DNA from 2 places in the Variovorax defluvii genome. Region 1 is predicted to be linked to the other one. Evidence: predicted binding sites of a transcription regulator. Region 1 holds the regulator's gene; the other holds the start of a gene.
The links. Region 1 encodes NrdR, which represses ribonucleotide reductase genes. Its sites were predicted from a motif close to CACNANATNTNGTG; they were not measured.
Positions count from the first base shown of each region.

Region 1 (7,375 bases):
CCACCGCGAGCGGTGAATTTGGCGCCATGTTGACCTGCAGGCCGCGAAGGCTGAGGGTCTTCCAGCTCAGCAACCGGCTGCTGCGCTCGGCCTGGCCGGGCGACTGGGTCAGCGACGCGCTGTTGGCGCGGAAGTCCTCCAGCGCCGTGTCGCCCGCCAGCCTCACGCTCATGCCCCCGTGCGCCGTCTGGTATTTGACCGTCCCACGGTAGCTGGCGAAGGCGCGACGGATGTCGATGTTCAGCGCATCACCGAAGTAGCCTTTGAAGGCATGGGCGGGGACGGAAGCGACCTCCAGCCGGCCCTCGGCAGCGATCGGCTTGAGGACCACCGAGCCCTTGTAATCGAAGCGTCCAGCCTCGGCACGGCCCGCGGCGATGCGCCCGGACAACTGCAGCGGCGAGACGGTCGCCGTCTCGGGCGCGATCTTCTGCGCGTTGAGCTTCAAGGCACTGACCTCGAAGGCCACCGGCGTCGCGCCGGCCTTGTCCGAATAGGACAGAGCGCCGTTGTCGACCGCCACGCTGCCGATGGTCAGCGCCCAGGGCTGGGTGTTGTCACCGGTGGCCGCCTCCGCCGCCTTCGGGCTCTTGGGTGCGGCGACCTTCGCATCGGCACCTCCCTGCGGCGCCTTCAGCCAGCGCTCGAACATCCAACGCTTTTCCTTGTCACGCTCGACGGCGATCCTGGGGCTGTTGGCGCTGAACGAGGCGACCGTGAGCGTGTGCCGCGTCATGTCGACTTCGGCATCGACCAACTCGAAGCGCCCGGCGCTCGCGAGCGCCGTCTTCTCCTGCGTCAGCGCCAGGCCATCGAGCGCCACACGCCGGGCCATGAGCTTCAGGTTGGGCCGGTTCCAGGCCACGTCCACCTGGCCGCTGAGCCTGCCGTCCAGCGTCGGCTCCAGGCTCTGGGCCAGGTAGGGCGCCGCCAGGGACAGCGGCAGGGCCTCGACCTCGGCCTGTATCTTGGCGACCTTGTCGGTGGCCTCTCCGTTGAACTTGAGCGCGGCGCCGCCGACGGCCGAGGAGCCGCTGAAGACGGCGGGCTTGTCCATCGGCCAGGCGATGGCGCTCGCCTCGACCTGGAACCGCTGGACGTCGATGGCGGCGGCCGGCTGGATGCTCTGGTCACGCCAACCTATTTCGCCGCCGGACAGCGCGAACTTGTCGACCTGCACGCGCCAACCGGGCGGCGCGCTGGGCTTGACCACAGCCTCGCCGGTCGGTGGCGCATCCGGTACCGGCTTGGCAGCGGCGGCATCGTCCTGGCCGGCGGGCAGCAGATTGAGCTTCCCGGCGGCATCGCGCGCCACCACCAAGTGCGGCGCGGCCAGCGCCACCTCGCCCAGGTGCACCACACGATCCAGGGGTCGCACATCGGCCAGCGCCACCTTGAGCGAATCGAAGCGAAGAAGATCGCGCGCCTGAGAGTCCGCCAGCTGGATGCTGCGCGCGGCCACAGTGCCGGTGATCTTCAGCCCCGTGCTCGCGGTCTGGACGAAGTCGATCTTGAGGTCCGCATCCAGCTTGCCGGAACGCAGCGCCACCGGAAGCCCACCCGGCACATAGCCCAGGTACGGGGCCAGGTCCAGGTCCTTGAAGCTGATCTGCGCATCCGTCTTGTGGTCATCGGCGAAGGGCGTGCTCGCTGCAGCCGAGTCGAACGGGCTGCCGTTGAGCACGAAGGCCAGCTTGGGCTCGGTCTTGATCTCGCGCTGCGATGGCAGGTTGCTCAGGAATGGCACTTTCAGGACGAAGTCGCGCAGCTCGTGCTTGCGCTTGACGGCCTGGTCGTCGAACTCGACCGCCCCGTTCGTGACGGCGATGTTGTAGATGGCGAAGCGCGGCGGCTCGCTCTTGGGCGCCTCTGGTGCGCTGGCCAGCCGGGCCAGGATGTCGTCGATGTCGTATTTGCCGTCGGCCTGGTGTGTCAGCAGGATGGCCGGGCCGTCGACGCTGAGCGCGTCGATGACCGGCGCCAGGCGCACGATGGACTGCAGTTCGGCATCGGCGTAGATGCGGCCCACCGCCACCTGCGAACGACTGCCGTCGGCCGTGGCGATTCGAAAGTCGTCGAGCGTGAGTTCGAGTGTCCACGGCTTGAAGTCGATCTTGCCGATCGTGACCTGGCGCCCGAGCCTTTCGCTCGCGATCTTCTGGATCTGGCTCTTGGCCAGGGGCGGGACCACCAACCACGCCAGCCCCCAGAAGGCAACCAGCACCAGCACCGCCAGCACTGCGCGCCTGACCCACTTGTTCTGTCTCAGCGAAGCAGCATTCATCGGGGGACGAGTGTGCCCCAAACCAGAGACGCTTCCCAGAAAGTAGAAAGCCCGGGGGCCAGACATTGACGTCTGGCCACCGGGCTCGATGGCTGGCGCAAGGCCCATGCCATCTTTTCGCTGCACCGGAAGTTTCATCGTTCCGGTCATGCTGGCAGCAAGAGATTGCCACCATCGGGCCTCGGCCACTGAACCGTTCGAGGGATGTCTCCCGGTTCCGGACCTCGGTCGAACGCCCGAATATTCGGGCTTCGTGAGGGTAGAACCCCGCCCGCGAGATTGCAAATGAGCTTTTCAATGGCCGAGGCGGTGGCGATTCACGGGCGTTTCCAAAGCTCCATTATTCATAAAACAATAATTTGATATTCTTGACCTGATATTAAGCGCCTCCTAAAATCGCCGCAGCCCGAGCCGCTCAACCCCAGGCCGGGATTGCACCCTTACCGCCGCCGAAATCTTTCGGCTTACATCAGGCTCCCGCGCCTCCACTTCTCGCGCGGAACCTGACTCGTACCCATCCACAAGCGCTGCCGCCTCTCCGCAATGCCCTTTTCGGGACTGCGACGCAGGTGCCGCACAGAAGGAGGAAGAGCGATGAACAAGGCGTTTGACGCCACAGCCCGCGGGCTGCGGACATTCGTGTCCGATGTGGCCGAAGGCTTTTTCGAAGTGACCCACAACGGCTTTGCCCTGCTTGGGCTGGCCTGCGTGTTCGCCGTGCTGACGCTGGTCGCGCGGCCGGACTTGCGCCAGTCCGGCGAGGAACAGCTCATGGGCTGGCTGCAGTCGCGCAAGGCGCCGCCGGAACCGACCGACCTTCAGCCCACGGCCATCGACCGCACGACGGCTGCGAGCCCGCACGAGTTGCCGAAGCCGCAGGCCGCGGTGGCCTACTGGTTGAGCAAGAAGTACCGCGTCGCCGTCGAGCCCCTGAGCGTGCTCGTCTCCGAAGCCTTCGAGCTGGGCAAAAGCACCAAGCTCGACCCCACCCTCATCCTGGCCATCATGGCCGTCGAATCCAGCTTCAACCCCTTTGCCCAGAGCCACGTCGGGGCCCAAGGCCTCATGCAGGTGATGACCCGCGTTCACGGCGAGAAATACGAAAGCGCCGGCGGGACCCTCACCGCCTTCGACCCGGTCACCAACATGCGTGTCGGCGTCAAGGTGCTGCAGGAATGCATCGCCCGCGCGGGCTCGCTCGAAGGCGGGCTCAAGTACTACGTCGGCGCCGCCAATCTGTCCGACGACGGCGGTTACGCGAGCAAGGTGCTCGCCGAGCATTCGCGCCTGCAGCAGGTGATCGCGGGCCGCACGCCCTCCACCACGCCGACGCCGCCCGGCCTGCGGGCCCAGCCGCTGCCGGTGGTCGCGCCGGCCAAGCCGGAATCCGGCAGCAATCCGAAGGTGGCGCTGGCCGATCTGTGAGAGGCCTTTGAGGCCACGGGCGCACCGCTGTCAGCTACACTCGGGCGGCGCGCGACTGGCGATAGGCGCGGTGCCCTGCAGGTGCCCTGCGCTGACGTGGATGACCACTGGGAAGCGCGCCGCCTGCGGATCTCGGCAGGCGTTCCGCCGTTCGCCTGGGCAGCCCTTGTTTGGTTGAAGAACAAGGACCACCGTTCTCAAAGGACTGCCATGTACCACCGCCAGACCCTGGTCGAACAGACCGATCCCGAACTCTGGGCCGCCATCCAGGCCGAAAACGCCCGCCAGGAACAGCACATCGAGCTGATCGCGAGCGAAAACTACGCCTCGCCGGCCGTCATGGCCGCCCAAGGCTCCCAGCTCACCAACAAGTACGCCGAAGGCTACCCCGGCAAGCGCTACTACGGCGGCTGCGAGCACGTCGACGTGGCCGAGCAACTGGCCATCGAACGCGTCAAGCAACTCTTCGGAGCCGATGCGGCCAACGTGCAGGCGCATTGCGGCGCCTCCGCCAACGAGGCCGTGATGCTGGCCTTCCTCAAGCCCGGCGACACCATCATGGGCATGAGCCTGGCCGAAGGCGGCCACCTGACCCACGGCATGCCGCTCAACATGAGCGGCAAGTGGTTCAACGTGGTGAGCTACGGCCTGAACGACAAGGAAGAGATCGACTACGACGCGATGGAACGCAAGGCGCACGACGCCATGCCCAAGCTCATCATCGCGGGCGCTTCGGCCTATTCGCTGCGCATCGACTTCGAGCGTTTCGCCAAGGTGGCCAAGGATGTTGGCGCGATCTTCATGGTGGACATCGCCCACTATGCCGGCCTGGTCGCCGCAGGCGTCTATCCGAACCCCGTGCCTCACGCGGACGTTGTCACCTCCACCACCCACAAGAGCCTGCGCGGCCCGCGCGGCGGCATCATCCTGATGAAGTCGCAGCATGAGAAGGCGATCAACAGCGCGATCTTCCCAGGCCTTCAGGGCGGCCCGCTGATGCACGTGATCGCGGCCAAGGCGGTGGCCTTCAAGGAAGCGCTCTCGCCGGAATTCAAGACTTACCAGCAGCAGGTCGTGACGAACGCGCGCATCGTGGCTGAAACGCTCGCCGAGCGCGGCCTGCGAATCGTCAGCGGTCGCACCGAGAGCCACGTGATGCTGGTGGACCTGCGTGCCAAGGGCATCACCGGGAAGGAAGCCGAGGCAGTGCTGGGCAGCGCGCACATGACGATCAACAAGAACGCCATCCCCCACGACCCCGAGAAGCCGATGGTGACCAGCGGCGTGCGCATCGGCACGCCGGCCATGACCACGCGCGGCTTCAAGGACGAAGAGGCACGCATCACCGCCAACCTGATCGCCGATGTGCTGGACAACCCGCGCGACCCTGCGACCATCGAAGCGGTCCGCGCCAAGGTGCACGCGTTGACCAGCCGCTTTCCGGTCTACGGCTGATAAGCGTCGCCCTCTCACGCCGGCATACGCATGAAGTGTCCGTTCTGCGGCCACCTCGAGACGCAGGTTGTCGAGACCCGCGTGTCGGAGGACGGCGACTTCGTGCGGCGCCGCCGGCAATGCGGCGCTTGCGAAAAGCGCTTTACCACTTACGAAAGGCCGGATGTCAATTTCCCGGTCGTCGTCAAGAAAGACGGCAGCCGCGCCGACTTCGATGCCAAGAAGGTGCGCGCATCGATGATGTTGGCGCTGCGCAAACGGCCAGTCACCATCGAACAGATCGATCATGCGCTCTTGCGCATCGAGCAGAAGCTGTTGTCCAGCGGGCTGCGGGAGATCGACTCTACGAAGGTCGGCGAACTCGTCATGCGCGAGCTCAAGCGCATGGACAAGGTAGCCTACGTTCGCTTTGCCTCGGTGTACCGCAGCTTCGAGGATGTGGACGAGTTCCGGCAGTTGCTGCGGGATATCTGACAAAAGCTCGCGCGCCATTGTGATTTCGCCAGAAGGCCATGATTAGCGGCCTGAAGGCACCGCCCAGCGGCCCTTTTTCGTCCACGCCCCCTCCCAGAATCGTCGCCTAGGTCGCCCGCAAGTGGCGGCAACTCAGGAGAGACGGTGCAAGCGAGGAATCAGGGAAACAAAGGTGCGTCGGGTTTTGCGCTGATCGAAGTGATGATCGCGCTGCTCGTCCTCTCGTTCGGACTATTGGGCATGGTCGGGTTGCAGGCGAGAGCTTTGCAGAACAACCGAGAAGCCCGCTACCAGTCCATTGCCGTCAGCCTGGCCCAAGAGCTGGCCGAAATGATGCGGGGCAACAAAGACGTTGCGATGCTGGCGGCTCACAACCCCTACCTGGGTGATTTCTCCGCATCTCCGCTGAAGCCCTCCGACGCTTCCAACTGCCGCCTCACAGGCGACTCTCCCTGCGCCAGCCCGACCGACGTTGCCGTGGCCGAGTTGACCGACTGGCTAGCGCGCGTCGATGTCAGCCTTCCAGGCGCACGTGCCAGCGTCTGCCTGGATTCGGCTCCCTACAGCACCAGCGGATTGCCCCAGTGGCCTTGCACGGCGAGCCCGGGTTCGGACACGGTTGTCATCAAGATCGGATGGACCCAGTTGTCGACGGACGCCAGGGCACTCGACCGCAGCATCCGAACCGACTCCGCCGGCAGCCGCCCCGGCATCGTTCTGCCGGTGACGGCGGGAAGCACCACGCCATGAAGCAAGCATCTCGGCGTCGATCCGCAGGCATGACGCTCGTCGAACTCATGGTCGCGATGGTCGTGGGATTGATGATCGCCCTTGCCGCGGCCTCTGCCCTCGTTGCTGCGCGCCGCGGCTTTGCCACTGTCGATGCAGCGTCTCAGTTGCGCGACAACGCCCGCTTCGCGACCGAGTTCATCCGGCGGCTTGCCGTGCAGGCTGGCTACAAGGATCTGGCCTTTGCGGCAACCAAGCGCGGCTCCGCCGTCGGTCTCAGTGCCGCTCCGCTGCCCCAGGTGTTCGGCTTCGACAACGCGATCGCAGACAGAAACTCACTCGCCGCCGGTGCCACGCGACCCCCCGACACGTTTGGTGATGTTCTGGTTCTTCGCTTCCAGGCCACCGAAACCTTTCCCGGCTCGGGCAAGGCCGACGAGGCCATGATCGATTGCGCCGGTGTGCGTGCCGATTCGCTGCCGACGAACAGGGACGATGTACGCACCAGCGTCCTGTTCGTGGCGCCTTCCAACGATGGTGAGCCGGCACTGAAATGCTATCGATCGGACACGGGTTCACCGCCCTTCAAGCCGGCAGATGTGCTGGTGCGAGGTGTTGAAAACTTCCAGGTCATGTATGGCGTCGACGGCGTGAAGCCCGGTGCCGCCATTGATGCGGCAGACCCCACTTCGAAGCCCGATTCCGTGCCGGAACGATACCTGCGGGCCGACCAGTTCACCGTCCCGGGCGATCCAGCGGCCACGCAGGCGAATTGGCGACGCGTGCGCAGCCTGCGCATCGGCATGGTTCTGCGCAGCGATCCGGGAGCCGCCGTGGAGACGAAGTCGACAACGCTGTATCCGCTGGGCGGTTCCGCCTTCGCCTCGACCCAGGACGAGGGCACGATCTTCGTCACGCCTGCCGATAACCGGCTGCGTCAGGTCGTGACCTTCACCGTCCATCTGCGAAATGACCAGGGACTTTGAAGATGCGCCGATCCACCTGTTT
Region 1 covers NZ_BAABGJ010000002.1:121,802-129,176, reverse strand. Annotated here, with positions in the region: gene ABEA07_RS02005 (DUF748 domain-containing protein) at 1-2,284, opposite strand, end outside; gene ABEA07_RS02000 (lytic transglycosylase domain-containing protein) at 2,879-3,709, shown strand; ZMP/ZTP riboswitch at 3,751-3,877, shown strand; gene glyA (serine hydroxymethyltransferase) at 3,920-5,164, shown strand; gene nrdR (transcriptional regulator NrdR) at 5,195-5,638, shown strand; gene pilV (type IV pilus modification protein PilV) at 5,783-6,388, shown strand; gene ABEA07_RS01980 (PilW family protein) at 6,385-7,353, shown strand; gene ABEA07_RS01975 (pilus assembly PilX family protein) at 7,356-7,375, shown strand, end outside.

Region 2 (7,375 bases), on a different contig from region 1:
GTGATCCACGGATGGCCTGTCTCGAACAGCATGGTCAGCATCTTGCGCCACAGGTCGGTGGCCGGCAGCGTCTTGCTGGGCTTGATGTCGCCGCGCGCCGCCTTCTCTTCGTAGGCGACGTAGGCAGCCTCGAACTCGGCGCCGAACTTGTCGTGCAGGTCGGGCACGCTGGAGGGCGAGAACAGGGTCCAGTTGCCCTTTTCCATCACCCTGCGCATGAACAGGTCGGGAATCCAGTTGGCCGTGTTCATGTCATGGGTGCGGCGCCGGTCGTCGCCGGTGTTCTTGCGCAGCTCCAGGAACTCCTCGATGTCCAGGTGCCAGGTCTCCAGGTAGGTGCAGACGGCGCCTTTGCGCTTGCCGCCCTGGTTGACGGCGACGGCGGTGTCGTTCACCACCTTGAGGAAGGGCACCACGCCCTGCGATTCGCCGTTGGTGCCCTTGATGTGGCTGCCCAGCGCGCGCACGCGGGTCCAGTCGTTGCCCAGGCCGCCGGCGAACTTCGACAGCAGCGCGTTTTCCTTGATCGACTCGTAGATGCCGTCCAGGTCGTCCGGCACGGTCGTGAGGTAACAGCTGGACAGCTGCGAGCGCAGCGTGCCGCTGTTGAACAGCGTCGGCGTGCTGGACATGAAGTCGAAGGAGGACAGCACCTCGTAGAACTCGATGGCGCGCGCCTCGCGGTCGATCTCGTTGAGCGCCAGGCCCATGGCCACGCGCATGAAGAAGGCCTGCGGCAATTCGATGCGGGTCTTGCGCACGTGCAGGAAGTAGCGGTCGTACAAGGTCTGCAGGCCCAGGTAGTCGAACTGCAGATCGCGCTCCGGCTTGAGCGCGGCGCCCAGGCGGGCGAGGTCGAACTGCAGCAGCTTCTCGTCGAGCAGGTCGTTGTCCACGCCCTTCTTGATGAATTGCGGGAAGTAGTCGGCATACACACCGGCGCGCTCGGCAGGCTGCACTTCGCGGCCGATGATCTCCTTGAAGATCGTGTGCAGCAGCAGGCGGGCGGTGGCGAAGGTGTAGTCCGGGTCCTTCTCGATCAGTGTACGAGCGGCCAGGATGGAGGCCTTGTAGACCTCGTCCAGCGGCACGCCGTCGTAGAGGTTGCGCATGGTCTCAGCCACGATCGGGCCGGCCGCGATGCTCTCGCCCAGGCCCGCGCAGGCGGACTCGATCAGGGCCTTGAGCTCGTTCAGGTCCAGTGCGACGCGCTCGCCGCGGTCGGTCACGTGCAGCGTGGGGGCGGCGGCCGGTGCCGCCTGCTCGCCTTGCCTGGAGCGCTCCTGGGCACGGCGCTCCCGGTACAGCACGTAGGCCCGCGCCACCTCGTGGTGGCCGCCGCGCATCAGGCCGAGTTCGACCTGGTCCTGCACGTCCTCGATGTGGAAGGTGCCGCCGCCGGGGCGCGAGCGCAGCATCGCGCGCACCACGCCCTGGGTCAGGGTGTCGACCGTCTCGCGCACGCTGGCGGAGGCCGCGCCCTGGGTGCCGTGCACGGCGAGGAAGGCCTTCATCATCGCGATTGCGATCTTGTTGGGCTCGAAGGGAACCACCGCGCCGTTGCGGCGGATGATCTGGTAGTTGGCCAATGCGCTGCCGGCAGGAGAGCCCGCCTTGTCGTGCGATTGCAGAGTGGAGGAGGTGAAGGCGCGAGGCGCGGCGGATGGATTCAGGGCAGTTTGCATTCGGTCCTCTGTTGGCAATTTCTTGTAGGGGCTGCGCCGCATCAGCCGGTTGCCCAGCATGAGGCGCGCGGCAGGGGGACACTATATCTGGGGTCCAAAAGGGCTACAACCCACTAGATCTAGTGTTTTCCTTGTAATTCAATGCGCCTACATCGAGGGGCGGCGCGCCCGGGGTCGCGGCCGATGCCGCGTCATTGCTGGATGACCTTAGCGCTCGCCGCGTCTCGCGCGCCCTGCGGGCGCTTTTGGGCCTGAAGGCCGCATGGTTGCTGGATCGTCGATCGGGACGTCGGCGATACCGCGATCGCGGCGCAGCGGCATCACGGGCCGCGCGGCGATTGAAAAAATTCAGCGGCGCACTGCCGCACCGGGGAACATGGTGCGGTCCCAGCCCAAGTGCGCCTGCAGTGCGAGCCAGTCGAAGCCGCTGCCCGGATCCTGCTTGCGGCCCGGCGCGATGTGCTCATGGCCCGCGATGAAAGCGATCGGGTAGTGCTGGGCGATCGCGGGGCAAAGACTCTCCAGGGTCTCGTATTGCGCAGCCTCGAAGGGCTCGCCCTCCTGCCCTTCGAGCTCGATGCCGATCGAATCGTCATTGCAGTTGGCGCGGCCGCGCCAGGCGGACGCGCCTGCGTGCCAGGCGCGAGCGTCGCAGCTCACGAACTGCCACAGCTCGCCGTTGCGCCTCACATAGAAATGGGCCGACACCTCCAGACCGCGGATGCTCTGAAAGTACGGGTGCGCATCCCAGTCCAGGCGGTTCGTGAAGAGCTGCTGCACCTCGTCGCCGCCATAGCGTCCCGGTGGCAGGCTGATGGAGTGCAGCACGATCAGGTCGATCTGCGCGCCCGCCGGCCGCGGGCCGAAGTTCGGCGAAGGCAGGGCGTGCGCGAAGCGGTACCAGCCGGCCTGCCAGAGGCCGTCGCTGCCCTCACTCGTCGGCGCCGTTGCCATGGCTGTCATCCACGCCTGGCGTGGCGATGCCCAGGCGCGCGATGCGGTAGCGGATCTGCCGCAGGCTCAGCCCCAATCGGGCCGCGGCTGCCGTCCGGTTGAAGCCGCTTTCGCGCAGCGCGCGAATCAGGATCTCGCGCTCCTGCTGGTCGAGATAGCTTTGCAGGTCGCTGGGGACCGGCGCCGCGGGGTTGACGAGCACCAGCGGGGCGGCTGGCGCTTCGGGCGGTGCAGGAGCAGGCCCGGTCGCTGTCGCCGTCGAGGACGAAGGGCTGGCGATGTCGAGGTGCAGCACTTCGCCATCGCTCAGTGCGACCGCGCGATGCAGAAGGTTCTCCAGCTCACGGACGTTGCCGTGCAAGGGATGCCGCGACAGCCGCTCCAGCACCTCGGCCGAGAGTGTCGGCGCCGGCATGCCCGCATCGCGGGCGATGCGGGCCAGCAGTGCCTCGCACAGGGCCGGCAGGTCCTCGCGGCGGTCGCGCAGCGCCGGCACCGCGATCTCGATCACATTGAGCCGGTAGAACAGATCCTGGCGGAAACGTCCGGCCAGGACCTCCGCCTGCAGATCCTTGTGCGTGGCGCTCACGATGCGCACGTCGACCGCGTCTTCCTGGGTCGAGCCGATCGGCCGCACGCTGCGTTCCTGGATCGCGCGCAGCAGCTTGGACTGCATCGCCAGCGGCAGGTCGCCGATCTCGTCGAGGAAAAGCGTGCCGTTGCGCGCGGCCTGGAAATAACCGTCCCGATCCTGCGCGGACCCGGTATAGGAACCTTTTCTCGCGCCGAAGAACTCGGCCTCCAAGAGGTTTTCCGGGATCGCGCCGCAGTTGACGGCCACGAAGGGGCCCTCGCTGCGCTGGCTGCACGCATGCACCGCGCGCGCCACCAGTTCCTTGCCGGTGCCGGACTCGCCGCGTACCAGCACAGGCGCCATGCCGCGTGCCACCTTGGCGATGCGGGCCTTGACCAGGCGCATCGGCTCCGAGTCGCCGACAAGACGTTCCAGCGCGGCCTGCCCGGCATCGTTCGCCGCGCTTGCTGCCGCCTTGCCGTCGTTGCCTTCGATGGAGCGCACAGCACGTGCCGCCACGGGCGCCTGGGCCTGCGCCTGGACCGCCGATGCAACCACGCTGCGGAACTGCTTGAGGTCCACCGGCTTGGTCAGGTAGTCGAAGGCGCCGGCCTTCAGCGCCTCCACCGCGTTCTCGGCCGAGCCGTAGGCCGTCATCACGACGCAGCGCTCGCTGCGCTGATCCTGCTGGATGCGCTGCAGGATCTCCAGGCCCAGCCCGTCGGGCAGGCGCATGTCGGTGATCACGGCGTCGAAGCGTCCGGCATCCAGATGCTCGCGCGCCTCCGAGACGCTTCCTGCGGCCTCGACGCGATAGCCTTCTCGCAGCAAGGTGAGTTCATACAGCGTGCGCAGATCGGGCTCGTCATCGACGACAAGGATCTGGGCGGGGCGTGGCGCCGATGGATGGGAACTGCTCACGGCGCTATTGTGTCAGCCTGCCATCGCCCGGCAGGAAGGTGACGGCGAACTCGTTGCCCTCGGGCCCGCCAGAAGGCAGCGCGCGGCGCTCGTAGCCGATGATGGCGCCGTGCCGCTCGCACAGCTCCCGGCACAGGTAGAGGCCCAGGCCGCTCGAGCGGCTTTCGGAGGAAAAGAAAGGCTCGAAAAGGTGGCGCTGCACCGCGGGTTCCAGTGGTGCGCCATCGCTCCACACGTGCAGGCTGGCGCGCCCGGTCGCGTTTTGCCGTGTCGTCACCTGGATCGAGCCCTCGCGTGCGCCGGCGTAGCGCGCGGCGTTGTCCAGCAGGTTCACCAGGATGCGGCGCAGATGCTCGACATCGAAGAGCACCACGCTGTTGCCTGCCTCCAGCATCAGCAGGACGCCCTGTCGCTGCGTCTGGCGTACCCATTCCTCGGCCAGCGTGCGCACGGTGGGATCGAGAACGAGTTGCTCTCCCAGCGGCAGCGTGCGCTGTTGCCGGGCGCGCGCGACGTCGAGCACGTCGTCCACGATGCGCGACAGGCGCTGTGCGTTCTGCTGCACCATGCTCGTCAGCCGGCGATGGGAGGGGTCGACCAGGTCCTCGCCCAGCAAGGCGCTGGCTTGCGTGATCGCTGCCAGCGGGTTGCGGATCTCGTGCGCCACCGCGGCCGACATGCGGCCCATGGCCGCCAGCTTCTCCGTGCGGATGCGGGCTTCCAGCTCGCGCAGGTCCTGCAGGAACATCACGCACAGGCGCTCGATGCCATGCTCCTCGGCACGCGTGAGGCGCGTGCGGACGCGGACTTCGCGGGGCGCGCCCAGGGCCTGTGCGATCGGGATCTTGCGCGCCTGCGATGTGCGCCGCACGAAGGTGTTGTGCGCGATCGCCGCCAGCGGCGCCCAGGCCGGATGCGCGTTGAGCGCGAAGGGCAGCGCCAGCTGGGCCAGGCCCTGCCCCAGGATCTCGTCGGCGGCGGGGTTGGCTGCATGGACCTGGCCCTTGGCGTCGATCACCAGCACGCCTTCGCTGAGCTGCTCGATCACCAGGTCATTCACGAGCGCGTGCATCTGTGCGGCACTGCGGTTGCTCTGGGCCAGGGCTTCCTCGCGCGTCAGCCGGCGCGCCAACTCGTTGGCCAGCAGGGACACCACGAACAGGCCCGTCCCGGTCAATGCCGCCTGGACGAAGCGTGCCGAAGCATCCGCCTGGTCTTGCAGCCAATACCAGCCCGCATGGACCAGGAGCAGCATTGCCACCACCGCGGTGGTGCCCAGGCCCACTTTGCCGATGCCGAGCACGGCGCCCATCAGCACCGGCAGGGCGAACAGCGGCGTGTAGTTGATGCTGCCCACCTGCAGCAGCTGCAACGCGCTGAAGATCAGCAGGTCGATGCCAATGGTGGACACCCAGGCGGAGCCGAAGCGGCGTATCGGCGGCTGGAATACTGCGTAGCGCGCGGTCACCAGCGTGATCACCAGGTAGCCGCCCGTGAGCACCACTGCCGCAGGCCGCGGAGCCTGTCCGAGCGCATAGACGAAGGCCTGCAGCAGCAGCAGCACGAGGGCGACGAAGCTGCGCGCGGTCATGAAACCGCGCCAGAGCCGCTGCAGGGCCGAGCTTTCCCGGCGGTTCAGTTCGAGGGGCGCCCAATCGGTCGCCGATTCGGCACGCGACCAGAGGAACGGCGTCATCGGGCGGGCCTCAGCGCGTGGCGGCCTGGCGGTGTGCTGTGCTGCAGTACGCGACGCCGTCCGCGCCGCGCACGGCGTCCGCGGCCGGCAGGTGCAGCCCGCAATGGGCGCAGCGCAGCATGGCCTGGGGCGGTGCGATCTCGCCCGGCGCCGGAGGTGGCGGCCGGCGCGATTGCAACTCCTCGCGCCGGCCCTTGCGCCAGAGCCAGACCGCCACCAGGACCACGACGAGGACGATGAGGTACTTCATGCCGCCCCACGTCCCAGCACGACCTCGAGCACGAAGCGCGAGCCGACGTAGGCCAGCAGCAGCAGCGCCGCCCCGGCATAAAGCACGCGCCGCGCGGTGCGGCCGCGCCAGCCGAAGCGGGCGCGGCCGATCAGCAGCACCGCGAAGCTGATCCAGGCCAGTACCGAGAACACCGTCTTGTGGTCCCACTTCCAGCCGCGCGCATGGGGGCCGTAGAGCTGTTCGCTGAACAGGAGGCCGGCCAGCAGGGTGGCCGAGAGCAGCACGAAGCCGGCGGTCACGAAGCGGAAGGTCAGCCGCTCCATGGTCAACAGCGGCACGCCGGCCTGCGGCTCGGCCGCCAGGCGGATCTGCTTCTCGGCGCGGGTCATGATCCAGGCGTGGATCACGGCCGCGCCGAACAGGCCATAGGAAGCGATGCCAAGCGCCAGGTGCAGCGGCAGCCACGGCGAGGCGGCCACGTGCAAGGGCGTGCCGGGAAAGGCTAGCGCCAGCAGCACCGCCGCCGCGCCCAGACCCGCGAGCACGCGCCGCACCTGCAGCTGCGGGTAAAGGCGGCTTTCGATCGCGTAGACCGTGGTCACCAGCCATGCCGTCACCGACAGCGCGGGCGCGAAGCCGAAGCGCGGATCGGCGCCGGCGAGCGACCAGGCCAGCAGGCTTGCGTGCAGCAGCCAGGCCAGGCCCAGCATCGATTGCGTCGACGGCCGTCCGAGCCAGGAAGAAGCGGCAGCGGTCGCGCCGTAAGCCGCGGCGGCGGCGATGCCCAGTGCCACGCCGAGTGGAGAGGGGATCGCTAGAATCATCGGCCGGAGTTTAGCCTCTCGCCTTGGCGTGAACCTTCCCCAGGGTGCGCCTGCTCCTCCACCTACCGATCCCCGTCGCGGGAAGCACCATGGCCAGCGCCCTCACCGAAAAATTCTCACGGCTCGTCAAGCAGGTCAGCGGGCAGGCCCGCATCACCGAAAGCAACGTCCAGGACATGCTGCGCGAAGTGCGCATGGCCCTGCTCGAGGCCGACGTCGCCTTGCCGGTGGTGCGCGACTTCGTCGCCCGCGTGAAGGAAAAGGCCCTGGGCCAGGAGGTGCTGGGCTCGCTGAAGCCCGGCCAGGCCCTCGTGGGCATCGTCAATCGCGAACTCGCCGCGACCATGGGCGAGGGGGTGGCCGACATCAATCTGGTGGCGCAGCCTCCCGCGGTCATCCTGATGGCCGGCCTGCAGGGCGCCGGCAAGACCACCACCACCGCCAAGCTGGCCAAGCACCTGATCGAGAAGCGCAAGAAGAAGGTGCTGA
Region 2 covers NZ_BAABGJ010000076.1:130,196-137,570, reverse strand. Annotated here, with positions in the region: gene ABEA07_RS21015 (ribonucleoside-diphosphate reductase subunit alpha) at 1-1,685, opposite strand, end outside; gene ampD (1,6-anhydro-N-acetylmuramyl-L-alanine amidase AmpD) at 2,034-2,639, opposite strand; gene ABEA07_RS21005 (sigma-54-dependent transcriptional regulator) at 2,617-4,134, opposite strand; gene ABEA07_RS21000 (sensor histidine kinase) at 4,139-5,830, opposite strand; gene ABEA07_RS20995 (PP0621 family protein) at 5,841-6,080, opposite strand; gene ABEA07_RS20990 (cytochrome C assembly family protein) at 6,077-6,886, opposite strand; gene ffh (signal recognition particle protein) at 6,976-7,375, shown strand, end outside.
Region 2: the regulator NrdR is predicted to act here: its motif matches at 1,797-1,810, upstream of ABEA07_RS21015 (ribonucleoside-diphosphate reductase subunit alpha).